2 regions of the Methylobacterium sp. A54F genome follow, and region 2 is predicted to be linked to the other one. Evidence: riboswitches for the same ligand, from Rfam matches in the RefSeq annotation. Region 2 holds a riboswitch; the other holds the start of a gene.

Region 1 (5,354 bases), on a different contig from region 2:
GAGCGCCGCGGCCGAGGAGATGCCGAGGATGCCGGGGTCGGCGAGCGGGTTGCGCAGGTAGCCCTGCATCGCCGCGCCGGTCAGCCCGAGGCTGAACCCGACGAGGCCGCCGAGGAGCGCCCGCGGCATGCGCAGCTCCCACAGCACCAGGGCCGGCAGCGTGGCCCGGCCCCCGGCGAGGTCCGCGAACGCGGCCGGCACGTCGAAGGGTGCGTAGCCGACGGCGACCGAGGCGAGCGTCAGGGCGAAGACGGCGAGGCCGAGGACGCTGACGACGACCCGGCGGGCGCTCGGCGTGCCGAGCCGCCGCGAGGCAGGCTGGGCGAGGCCCGTGAGAGGCGCATTCATGGCCGGGGCGCCCGCGCGTTCGCGGCCGCCGCCAGCCGCGCCACGACCTCGGCGACCTGGGGGCCCGGGCATGTCCAGTAGCGGTTCGGGATCGCGACAGTCCGGTGTTCCCGCGCGAGCGCCCGGAAGACGGGATGGTGCAGGAGCGTGTCGGCGAGGGAAGGGGCTCCCGGCGCAGCCTCGTCGACCACGATCAGGTCCGCGTCCGCCATCGCCGCGGCTTCGAGCGGCACCTGCCCGAACCGGTCGCGTCCGATCTCGGCCGCGACGTTGACGAGGCCGGCGGCACGGATGAGGGCGTCGCCGAGGCCGCCGGGCGCGACCGTGAAGGCGTTCGGGCGCATGACGAGGGCCCGCAACGGGCGGATGGCCGGCGTGACGGATGCGAGCCTGGCGTCGAGGTCCGCGACCAGCGCCTCGCCCCGCTCGGGATGGCCGAGCGCCTCCGCGACCTGCCGGATCTGCCCGCGCACGCCGTCGAGATCGGCCGGCACGCCGAGTTCGAGCACCGGCGAGCCGACGCGCTTGAGCATGCCGACGGTGGCGCGCGTCGTGAAGGCGCCCGCGATGACGAGGTCCGGCCGGAGCGCGACGACCTCCTCGGTGAGGCCGCGGGTGACCGGCAGGCCGGCGGCCTCGGCTGCGACCGTCGATCCGCGCGGGTCCCGGGCGAGGTAGGTCACCGCCAGAACCTGGTCGCGGTCGGCCAGCCGCAGGACGAGCTCGTCCGCGCACAGGTTCATCGAGACCACGCGCACGGGCGTCTCAGCCGTGCCGGCGGCGCGGGCCGCGGGCATGGTTGCGAGGACGGCCGAGAGCGCGCATGCGGCCCGGAACGGCATCGTCACCTCAGAACGTGGTCAGGCGCACGCCGCCGTAGACGGCGAGGCCGGGTCCCAGGAACCCGGTCGGGTTCTGGTAGCGCTGGTCGAACAGGTTATCGATGCGCGCGAACAGCGTCGTCGTCTCCGACACGGCGTAGCTGGCCGAGAGATTGACCAGCGTGAAGCCCGGGTTCTTCAGGCGCGGAACGGAAAAATCGCGATTCCCGTCGACGAAGGAGCCGATGGAGATCAGCGTGCCGGTGAGCGTCAGGTTCGGCAGGGGCGTCCAGATGCCGGTGAGGCTGACCTTGTGGCGGGGACGCCGGAGCAGCTCCTGGTTGGCGACCTCGTCCTTCGTCACCGTGTTGGTGTAGTCGACCCGGGCGCTGAGGGTGTCGGTGAGCTTGAGCGAGACGAAGCTCTCCGCGCCGTAGGCGACCGCCCGGCCGACATTCACGCTGGTCGAGAAGGTCGGGAAGAAGGCCGTCTGGATCAGGTTGCGGAAGTCGGTCTCGAAATAGGTCGCGCCGACGAGCACCCGGTCGCCGAGCGGCTGCTCGAGGCCGGCATCGAAGCCGAAGCTCTCCTCGGGGCGCAGGTTCGGGTTCCCGAAGAAGCGGAAGTCCGGGAAGTCCTGGTAGAGCTGGCTCAGGGTCGGCGGCTTGAAGCCGGTGCCGACGCTGCCCTTCAGGCGCGTGTCGGTGCCCGGAAGGATGTAGCTCGGCGCGACCCGGAAGGTGGTGGCGCCCCCGAACTGGTCGTTCGCGTCGTGCCGGATGTTGGCCACGAGGAAGGCGCGGTCGGTGAGGGCGGACTGGAATTCGGCGAAGCCGCCGGTGTTGCCGTTCCGGCGGTTCAGCCCGGTCGTATCGATGCGCTCGTCCTCGCGTTGCGCCCCGAACAGCAGCAGGTTGCCCGGCGCGAGCTGCACGTCGCCGCGGTAGTCGAAGCGGGTGCGCTCGCCGAAGGAGGTCGTCGGCGTGGGCGGCGACAAGGGATCGAGGGGGCCGGCGCTCAGGCGGTCGAAGCTGGCGTAGTTCGCCCCGAACACGTTGTGGAAACCCGGCACCGGCGTCCATTCGGCCTCGCCGCGCATGAGGAGCTGCTGCTGGTCCGCGAGATTGCGGTACGGAGTCGGCAGGAAGGGGAAGCCGGCATCCGCCTGGTCGAGATAGGCGCTGTCGGAGAAGCGCAGCACGTAGTTCAGGCGGAACGTGTCGGTGAGTTGCGCGCCGAGCTTGGTCGAGACGGTCTTGATGTCCGTGAAGGCGGTCCGGAGCGGGACGCCGGCCGGCAGGAGTTCGAAGGGCGTCACCGGCAGCGCGGCCTGGCGCAGGTGCTGGACGCTGACCGAGTAGTCGAAGATGCCGTCCGAGCCGGAGATGCGGCCGCCCTGGTTGGCGGTGCCGTAGGAGCCGCCCTCGGCGAAGGCGGTGGCCCGGGCCGGGCCCTCGCCGCGCTTGGTCACGAAGGAGATCACGCCGCCGATGGCGTCCGCGCCGTAGAGGCCGCTCTGGGGCCCGCGCAACACCTCGATGCGCGAGAGGTCCTCGGTCAGGAGCTGGCTGAAGTCGAAGGCGCGGTTCGGGGTCGAGGGATCGTTGACGTCGATGCCGTCGATCTGGACCTTCACGTGGTTCGAGTTGGTGCCACGGATGAAGACCGAGGTCTGGCCGCCCGCGCCGCCGGTTCGGACCACGTTGAGGCCGGGCACCTGCTGCAGGGCGTCCGGCACCGTGCGGACCTGCTGGGCCTGGATGAGGTCGGAGGTCAGCACGGTGACGCTGGAGCCCGTCTGGCTGACCGGCGTCGGCACGCCGGTGGCCGAGACCGAGATCTCGGACAGCGAGACGGCGGCCTGCGCGCCGCGCGGCACGTCCGCGAAGGGCGCGGCGACCTGCTGGGCATGGGCCAGGGGCGTGGCGAGCAGGGCCGGGCCGGCGCAGGACAGCGCCAGCACGCTCCGGAGAGCGGAACGAAGGGGATGGGACACGGGAGGCGGGCCTCGGGCGACGGCAGTGGCACGTCACCGCGAACGAGGCCTCGGCGATCCGCCTCCTCGCAGGAATGGCGGTGCTTCGACACCCGCCAGGACACCCCGCCCGACGCGTTTCGCGTGTGACCACGACTGACGGCAGGTCTCCTGGCTCGCGGGTCGCTGCCCTCTCACCGTCTTCCCGGGCGAGGCTGCCCAGTGACATGGTGGCGGAAGGCTCGCCGCTCACAGTTGCGGGGGCAGCCGCGGCATCGGGCTTGCGCCCTCACCGCGTTCCCTTTTGATCCCCGAGGGGAACCGTCACGGGCATCCTAGCAAGCTTCCGACCGCAGTCCGTCGCGGCCGGGCAACACACGACGACAACCTGCGCTCGACATCCGGGCGGCGATGGTCCGACGCATGAACAGGGCCCGGCAGACGAAGGATCTCCCTGGTCGCCGGAACAGGATCGGACAGACCCGAAGTCGGGCGCGTCAGGTGGCGTAGCCGCGCTCGGCAGGTTGACTCCCGTACCGGCAGGACCGATGAGGGATACCGTCAAGGTTCTCACGGTCCCGTGATCGTGAGCTAAGAGGGAATCCGGTGAGCCCGCGAGGGCGAGACCGGAGCTGCCCCCGCAACTGTGAGCGGCGAACCGCTGCCGAGAACGACCACTGGTGCCCTGCACCGGGAAGGTCAGGCAGAGGTGACGACCCGCGAGCCAGGAGACCTGCCTTGGCGATGGTTTTCGTTTCTCGGGCGGGGTGTCCGAAGGGAACGCATGGCCGTGGCAGGCGCCGACCGCCCGCTCCCGCGCACGCGTGCCTGGAACTGCCCTTGTCCGGTCAGGGGCTCGCGCGATGCCGCACAGGTCAGGTTTCACGCACGCGGGATCATCCCGATTCGGTGGCCGATTCGCTGGCAGGACAGGCCGTGCCGCCGCATCCGGCCCCAGCCGAGAACGGACGCGGTCGTGCGCGGTCGCCCTGGCAACGCTCCTCGCCGTCGGCCTCGATCCCGTCGCCGCCTCCGCGCAACTGGCCGCCGACGCGAACCAGGAGGTGCGGTTGGACGAGCTCACGGTCCAGGGGAACGGCGGGCCGCGCCTCGCCGTGGACGGCTATCTCGCGAAGCAGAGCGTCAGCGCGACCCGCACGGATACCCCCTTGCGCGAGGTTCCTCAGACCGTCGTCGTCGTCCCGAACCAGGTGCTCGAAGACGCCGCCGCGACCCGGATCGACACCGCCCTCGATCTCGCCGGCGTCGGGCGGGCCAACAACTTCGCGGGCCTCGGGCTCTCGGAGTTCACCATCCGCGGCTTCGCCACGGGCGAGTACTATCGCAACGGCTTCCCGATCAACCGCGGCTACCCGAATTCGCCGGACATCGCCTCGATCGAGCGCATCGAGGTGCTGAAGGGCCCGTCCGCCTTCCTCTACGGCCGGGGCGACCCGGGCGGCACCTTTAACATCGTCTCGAAGCAGCCGCTGGCCGAGCGCTCCTTCGCCATCGGCACGCAGTACGGCAGCTTCAACACGAAGCGCAGCACCTTCGACGCGACGGGCGCCGTCAGCGCGGACGGAACGGTGCTGGCCCGCGTCACCGGCGCGGTCGAGGACAACGGCAGCTTTCGCGACTTCGTGAGCAGCGACCGCTACTACCTCGCCCCCGCCATCGCCTGGCGCCCCACGGTGGACACCACGATCACGCTCGAAGGCGAGCTGATCAGCGCCGGGCAGATCTTCGACCGCGGCATCGTGCCGTTCCGCGGCAACGTCCTGGCCGTGCCGCGCTCCCGCTACATCGGCGAACCCGGCCTCGCGCCGTTCCGCAACGACAATGCGCTCGGCCAGTTGCGCATCGAGCACCGGTTCGATCCCGACTGGGTGCTGACCGCCGGCACGCAGGTGCTGGGCGGCAACATCGCGGGCGACGCCGTGCAGACGGTCGGCGTCCTCGGCGACGGGCGCACCCTCCGGCGCACCCTCGACCACCGGGAACTCACGTGGTCGGACGTGGACGTGCAGGTCAACCTCGCGGGCAAGTTCGAGACCGGCCCGTTCCGGCACACCCTGCTGCTGGGGCTCGAATACGACAGCTATCGCTACCGGGAGGTGATCACGCGCTCGAACTCGACCACCAACCCGTTCTTCCTCGACCTGCTCAACCCCCGCTACGGCCAGGCCCTGCCGCCGCTCACCGTGCCG
Region 2 (5,354 bases):
GGGCAGGGTGAGGCCGAGGGTATCGAGCGGCAGCACCGCGTCGAGGCCGGCGATGCGCGCGGCCTGCCAGCTCCGGTCGGGCGCGCGGGTCCACAGCCGCACTTCGGCGGCGTTCGGTTCCACCAGAAGGATCGCCGCGAGACTGTCGACGGCCCGGTACTCGGCGAACTTCTCGAAGGCGTCGAAATCGCGGGTGCTCGGCGACAGCACCTCCACGACGATGCGGGGCTCCGCGGCCTTGAGCGCATTCGGGTCGCGCGGGCCGCAATCCACGCCGACATCCGGGCGGCGGATCTGGCCGGGCAGCGTCTCAAGGCTTCCATTCCCCGTGAAGGGCCGGCAGCCGCTGCCGCGCAGGCGGACGTGCAGGGCCGCCACGAGATTGACCACGATGTCGTCGTGGACGTTTCGGGCGCCCGCCATCAGACGCACCGGCACGCCGCCCACGAGTTCGTAGCGGTCCGCCTGGCGCTCCTGCCAGGCGAAGAACGCGGCGACGCTCATCGGTTGCGGGCTGCGCTCCAGCATGTCCCGGGTTCCTCTCGGCCGGCAGTGTAGCCCGGCGCCCGCTACCCGGCGAGCGCCGCCGCGACGGCGTCGCGGTCGAAGCCCTTGAGGCCGATCACCACCAGGCGGCCGTCGCGCGTCTCGCCCGCGCGCCAGGGCCGGTCGAAATGATGCGCGATGCGGGCGCCGACGCCCTGCACGACGAGGCGCATCGGCTTGCCCTCGACCTCCGCGAACCCCTTGATGCGCAGGACGCCCGGCGTCTCGGCGGCCTTCGCGACGCGGGCCGCGAGGTCCCCCGGGGTACCCGCCGGGCGCACCGGCAGCGCCACGGTCTCGAAGTCGTCGTGGTCGTGGTCCTCCCCGTCGCCGTGGTGGGAGGGGCGGGCGTCGAGGTCGTCCTCGGCCGCCGCGCCGAGGCCCAGCATCACCCGCGGGTCGATCTCGCCGTGGGCGGTCTCGATCACCTTCACGGCGCGGGGCAGCTGACGCTCCACCTCCGCGCGCACCCGCTCGCGCTCGCCCGCCTCCAGGAGGTCGGCCTTGTTGAGCACCACGAGGTCGGCGCAGAGGAGCTGATCCTCGAACACCTCCTCGAGGGGGTTGTCGTGGTCCACGCTCCGGTCGCCGGCGCGCTGCGCGGCGAGCGCCGCCGGATCCTCCGCGAAGGCGCCGGAGGCCACCGCCGGGCCGTCCACCACCGCCACGACGCCGTCGACGGTGACGCGGGAGCGGATCTCGGGCCACTGGAAGGCCTGCACCAGGGGCTTGGGCAGGGCGAGGCCGGAGGTCTCGATCAGGATGTGCTCGGGGGGCTCGGCGCGGCCGAGGAGCTGGTTCAGCGCCGGCACGAAGTCGTCCGCGACGGTGCAGCAGATGCAGCCGTTCGGCAGTTCGACGATCGCGTCCTCGGTGCAGCCCTCGACGCCGCAGGCGGCCAGGAAGGAGCCGTCGAAGCCGACATCACCGAACTCGTTGACCAGGATGGCGAGGCGCCGGCCCTGCGCCCGCTCCATCACGTGGCGCACGAGGGTCGTCTTGCCGGCCCCGAGGAAGCCGGTGACGATGGTGCAGGGGATCTTCTGGACGATGCTCATCGGGGCCTCACGCCGCGCTCGGCGGGAACGGGGGGATGCGGGCGATCACGCCCTTGCGGAACGCCTCGGGCCGCGCCCGCCAGGGGACGAGGCCGTCCGCCGTCTCGCCGTAGAGCCGGAGGCCGTCGAGGATGGTGCGGGCGGAGGCCTCGGCGTCGAGGTCGCCGTAGACGTAGGTCCAGCGGTCGGCGCTCGCCACCGCGACCGTGCAGGGCCGCTTGCAGACGGAGAGGCACGCGACGGGCTCAATCCGCACCCCGTCCACCGGCGCCGCGGCCTGGGCGGCTTCGAGCGCCGCGAGGAGGCGCGCCCCCGCGCGGGGGCCCTCGTCGTCCCCCTCCGCCCGGCAGGTGGTGCAGACGTAGAGGACCATCGGTGGGGACGGCGCCTCAGCCACGGGATGCGGCCCCGCGGCCGAAGACCTGCCAGGTCCAGCCGAAGGCGAGCCCGATCGCCGCCCAGAACACGAAGCTCACGGCGAGCGAGCGCGCCGCGAACTGCGCGGCGAGGCCGGCCGGCAGGGCGGTGGGCGTCGCGGCCACCTCCGGCGCGCCCGCGACGTGGGGCGCCGCGATCAGGACGAGGCCGCCCGCGATGGCGACGGCGGAGCGCCGGATCGCGATGAGGTAGAGCCCCATGGCGGTGGCGGCGGCGGTCATCACCCACCAGGCCTGCCGCACGGCGAGCGGCGCCGCCTCGCTGCCGGGCAGTTCCGGCGGCAGGCCCAGCGCCGGGGCGAGCGCGACCGCGAGGAAGCCCGCCACCGCGAAGCCCAGCGCCCGCTCAGGGGTCGGCTCCCGCCTGCAGGCGAGCATCACGGCGCCGAGGAGCAGCGCGTAGCCGACGCCGCCGACGAGGGTCGCGAGGCCGGTGAAGATCATGCGGGGCAGGCCCGGGCCGGGCTGCCACGCGGGCGGGGCGCCGTGCCCGTCGCCGTGGGCCTCCGCGTGGACGGGCACGACCAGGCGGGCGGGCGCCGCGAGGGCCGCGTGGGCCTCGGCGGGCGCCTCGTAGCGCTCGGCCGCGATGATTAGCGGCGAGGTGAGGCCGATCTGGAGGCCCGTCGCGACGACGGCCGCGAGGAAGCCGGCGGCGAGCGCCGCCGACAGGAGCCGGATGAGCATGACGGTCTTTTGGGCTGACGTGCGGGCTGACGGTGCGGCGTCAGTGGCAGGGGAAGTTCTGCGTGTGCCGGAAGTCGTGGGCCGCGTTGTGGAGCGCGGCGGCCGGGGCGAAGCCCGCCATGAACACGAGGCCGAGGCCCAGGAAGGCGGCGACCGCGATCGCGGCGAAGCCCTCGTTGGCGCGGGAGCCGGACTGGACGAGGGTCTGGGTGCTGGTCGACATGGGCACTGCGGTCTCCGGCCGCCCCACCGGCGGCGTTCGAGGGTCACGTTCGGGGGACGGCAGGTCTCCTGGCTCGCGGTTCGTCGCGCCTGCCGCCTTCCCGGGTTGGCCGGTGGCTGATGGCAGGAACTCGCCGCTTACAGTTGCGGGGGCAGCCGCGGAATCGGAGTCGCCTCCTCACCGCATTCCCTTTTCACCCCGTCGCCGGGGCACCGTCGGTCGCGTGTTCTAACGCACGGCCGGGCCCGGCACAACGCGCCCCGGCCAATTGAATTCCGAATCCGGACGAGAATCCCGCGCCGGGCCCGCAAAACCCGCCCGCGCGCTTTGACCTCGGCGCGGCTTCGGGCGAAGGAGGCGCCATGCGGCAGGCTCCTCCCCGGTTGACCCTGGTGCTCGGCGGCGCGCGCTCGGGCAAGAGCGCGTACGCGGAGGCCCTGATCGAGCGCGCGCCCGCGCCCTGGCTCTACCTCGCCACCGCCGAGATCTGGGACGACGAGATGGCCGAGCGCGTCCGCCTCCACCGGGAGCGGCGCCGCGCCGGCTGGGAGACCCGGGACGTGCCGCGCGACCTCGCGGGGGCGCTCGCCGCCGCCCCGGGCCCCGTGCTGGTCGATTGCCTCACCCTCTGGCTCACCAACGTGATGCTCGCCGAGGGCGACGTTCCGGCCGAGACCGAGGCGCTCTGTGCGGCCTGCCGGGTCGCGCGGGGGCCGGTCGTGCTCGTCTCGAACGAGGTCGGCCTCGGCATCGTGCCCGAGAACGCGCTGGCGCGCCGCTTCCGCGACGCGGCCGGGCGCCTGCACCAGCGCCTCGCCGCGGAAGCCGACCGGGTCGTCCTCACCGTGGCCGGCCTGCCGCTGACCGTGAAACCCTCGCCCGAGGAGAGCCCATGACCGACGACCTCGCCCGCCATCGGGAGAAGATGGAGAAGCGCAAGGCGGTGCAGGACGCGGAGGTCGCCTCGAAGACCATCGAGAAGGGCCTCCTCATCGTCAACACCGGCCCGGGCAAGGGCAAGACCACGGCGGCCCTCGGCCTCGCGGTGCGGGCGCTCGGCCGCGGCTGGCGGGTCGGCATCGTGCAGTTCATCAAGGGCGCCTGGGACACCGGCGAGAAGCACGCCCTGAAGGCCTTCGGCGACCAGGTCTCCTGGCACACCCTGGGAGAGGGCTTCACCTGGGAGACGCAGGACAAGGCCCGCGACATCGCCGCCGCCGTCAACGCCTGGGAGACCGCGGTGGCGCTGATGGCCGACCCGACGATCCGCCTCCTCGTCCTCGACGAGATGAACATCGCGCTACGCTACGACTACCTCGATCTCGACGCGGTGGTGGCGACCCTGCGGGCCCGCCGGCCGGACCTGCACGTCGTCGTGACGGGCCGCAACGCCAAGCCGGCCCTGATCGAGGCCGCCGACCTCGTCACCGAGATGGGGAGCGTGAAGCACCACTTCGCGGCGGGCGTGAAGGCGCAGGAGGGGATCGAGTTTTGAGCGGTCCGGTGCCGGGCGGAAGCCGCACGACCCACGCCCTGATGATCCAGGGCACCGGCTCGGATGTCGGCAAGTCGCTGATCGTCGCGGGGCTCGCCCGGGCCTTCGCGCGGCGCGGCCTGCGGGTGCGGCCGTTCAAGCCGCAGAACATGTCGAACAACGCCGCCGTCACGGCGGATGGCGGGGAGATCGGGCGGGCGCAGGCGCTGCAGGCGCGGGCGGCCGGGGTGGCGCCGTCCGTCCACATGAACCCGGTCCTGCTCAAGCCCCAGAGCGAGGTGGGCAGCCAGGTCGTCGTCCAGGGCCGCATGGTCGCAACCGTGAAGGCCCGCGACTACCAGGCCTGGAAGCCGCGCCTCCTCGACGCCGTGCTCGACAGCTTCTCGCGGCTGCGCGCCGAGGCCGACCTCGTGCTGGTGGAGGGGGCGGGCTCGGCCTCCGAGGTGAACCTGCGCCGGGGCGACATCGCCAACATGGGCTTCGCCCGCGCGACCGGAACGCCCGTGGTGCTCGTCGGCGACATCGACCGCGGCGGCGTCATCGCGAGCCTCGTCGGCACCAAGGCCGTGATCGACCCGGAAGACGCCGCAATGATCCGTGGCTTCATCGTCAACCGCTTCCGCGGCGACCCGAGCCTGTTCGCCGACGGCATGGCGCTGATCGCGGCCCGGACCGGCTGGGCGAGCCTCGGCCTCGTGCCGCACTTTCCCGGGGCGGCCCGCCTGCCGGCCGAGGACGTCCTCGGGCTCGCGGGCTCGGAGCCGGGTGGGGCCGCGGCGAAGACGATCGCCGTGCCGGTGCTGCCGCGGATCGCCAACTTCGACGACCTCGACCCCCTGCGGGCCGAGCCCGGCCTCGCCGTGGTGCTGGTGCGCCCCGGAACGCCGCTTCCGGGCGATGCCGCCCTG

What was found. Region 2 has a riboswitch for cobalamin ahead of ACLBXP_RS03495 (CbtB domain-containing protein). Riboswitches for the same ligand answer to the same signal wherever they lie in the genome.
Region 1: linked by a shared signal. The riboswitch ahead of ACLBXP_RS06920 (TonB-dependent receptor plug domain-containing protein) and the one ahead of ACLBXP_RS03495 (CbtB domain-containing protein) in region 2 are both predicted to bind cobalamin.

Annotation. Positions count from the first base shown of each region.
Region 1 covers NZ_JBKFBF010000003.1:131,733-137,086, forward strand. The annotation lists gene ACLBXP_RS06910 (FecCD family ABC transporter permease) at 1-348, opposite strand, end outside; gene ACLBXP_RS06915 (ABC transporter substrate-binding protein) at 345-1,190, opposite strand; gene ACLBXP_RS06920 (TonB-dependent receptor plug domain-containing protein) at 1,198-3,165, opposite strand; cobalamin riboswitch at 3,289-3,485, opposite strand; cobalamin riboswitch at 3,692-3,899, shown strand; gene ACLBXP_RS06925 (TonB-dependent siderophore receptor) at 4,008-5,354, shown strand, end outside.
Region 2 covers NZ_JBKFBF010000001.1:690,469-695,822, forward strand. The annotation lists gene ACLBXP_RS03475 (Uma2 family endonuclease) at 1-528, opposite strand, end outside; gene cobW (cobalamin biosynthesis protein CobW) at 570-1,604, opposite strand; gene ACLBXP_RS03485 (DUF1636 family protein) at 1,612-1,977, opposite strand; gene ACLBXP_RS03490 (CbtA family protein) at 1,994-2,728, opposite strand; gene ACLBXP_RS03495 (CbtB domain-containing protein) at 2,769-2,951, opposite strand; cobalamin riboswitch at 2,993-3,183, opposite strand; gene cobU (bifunctional adenosylcobinamide kinase/adenosylcobinamide-phosphate guanylyltransferase) at 3,314-3,847, shown strand; gene cobO (cob(I)yrinic acid a,c-diamide adenosyltransferase) at 3,844-4,446, shown strand; gene ACLBXP_RS03510 (cobyric acid synthase) at 4,488-5,354, shown strand, end outside.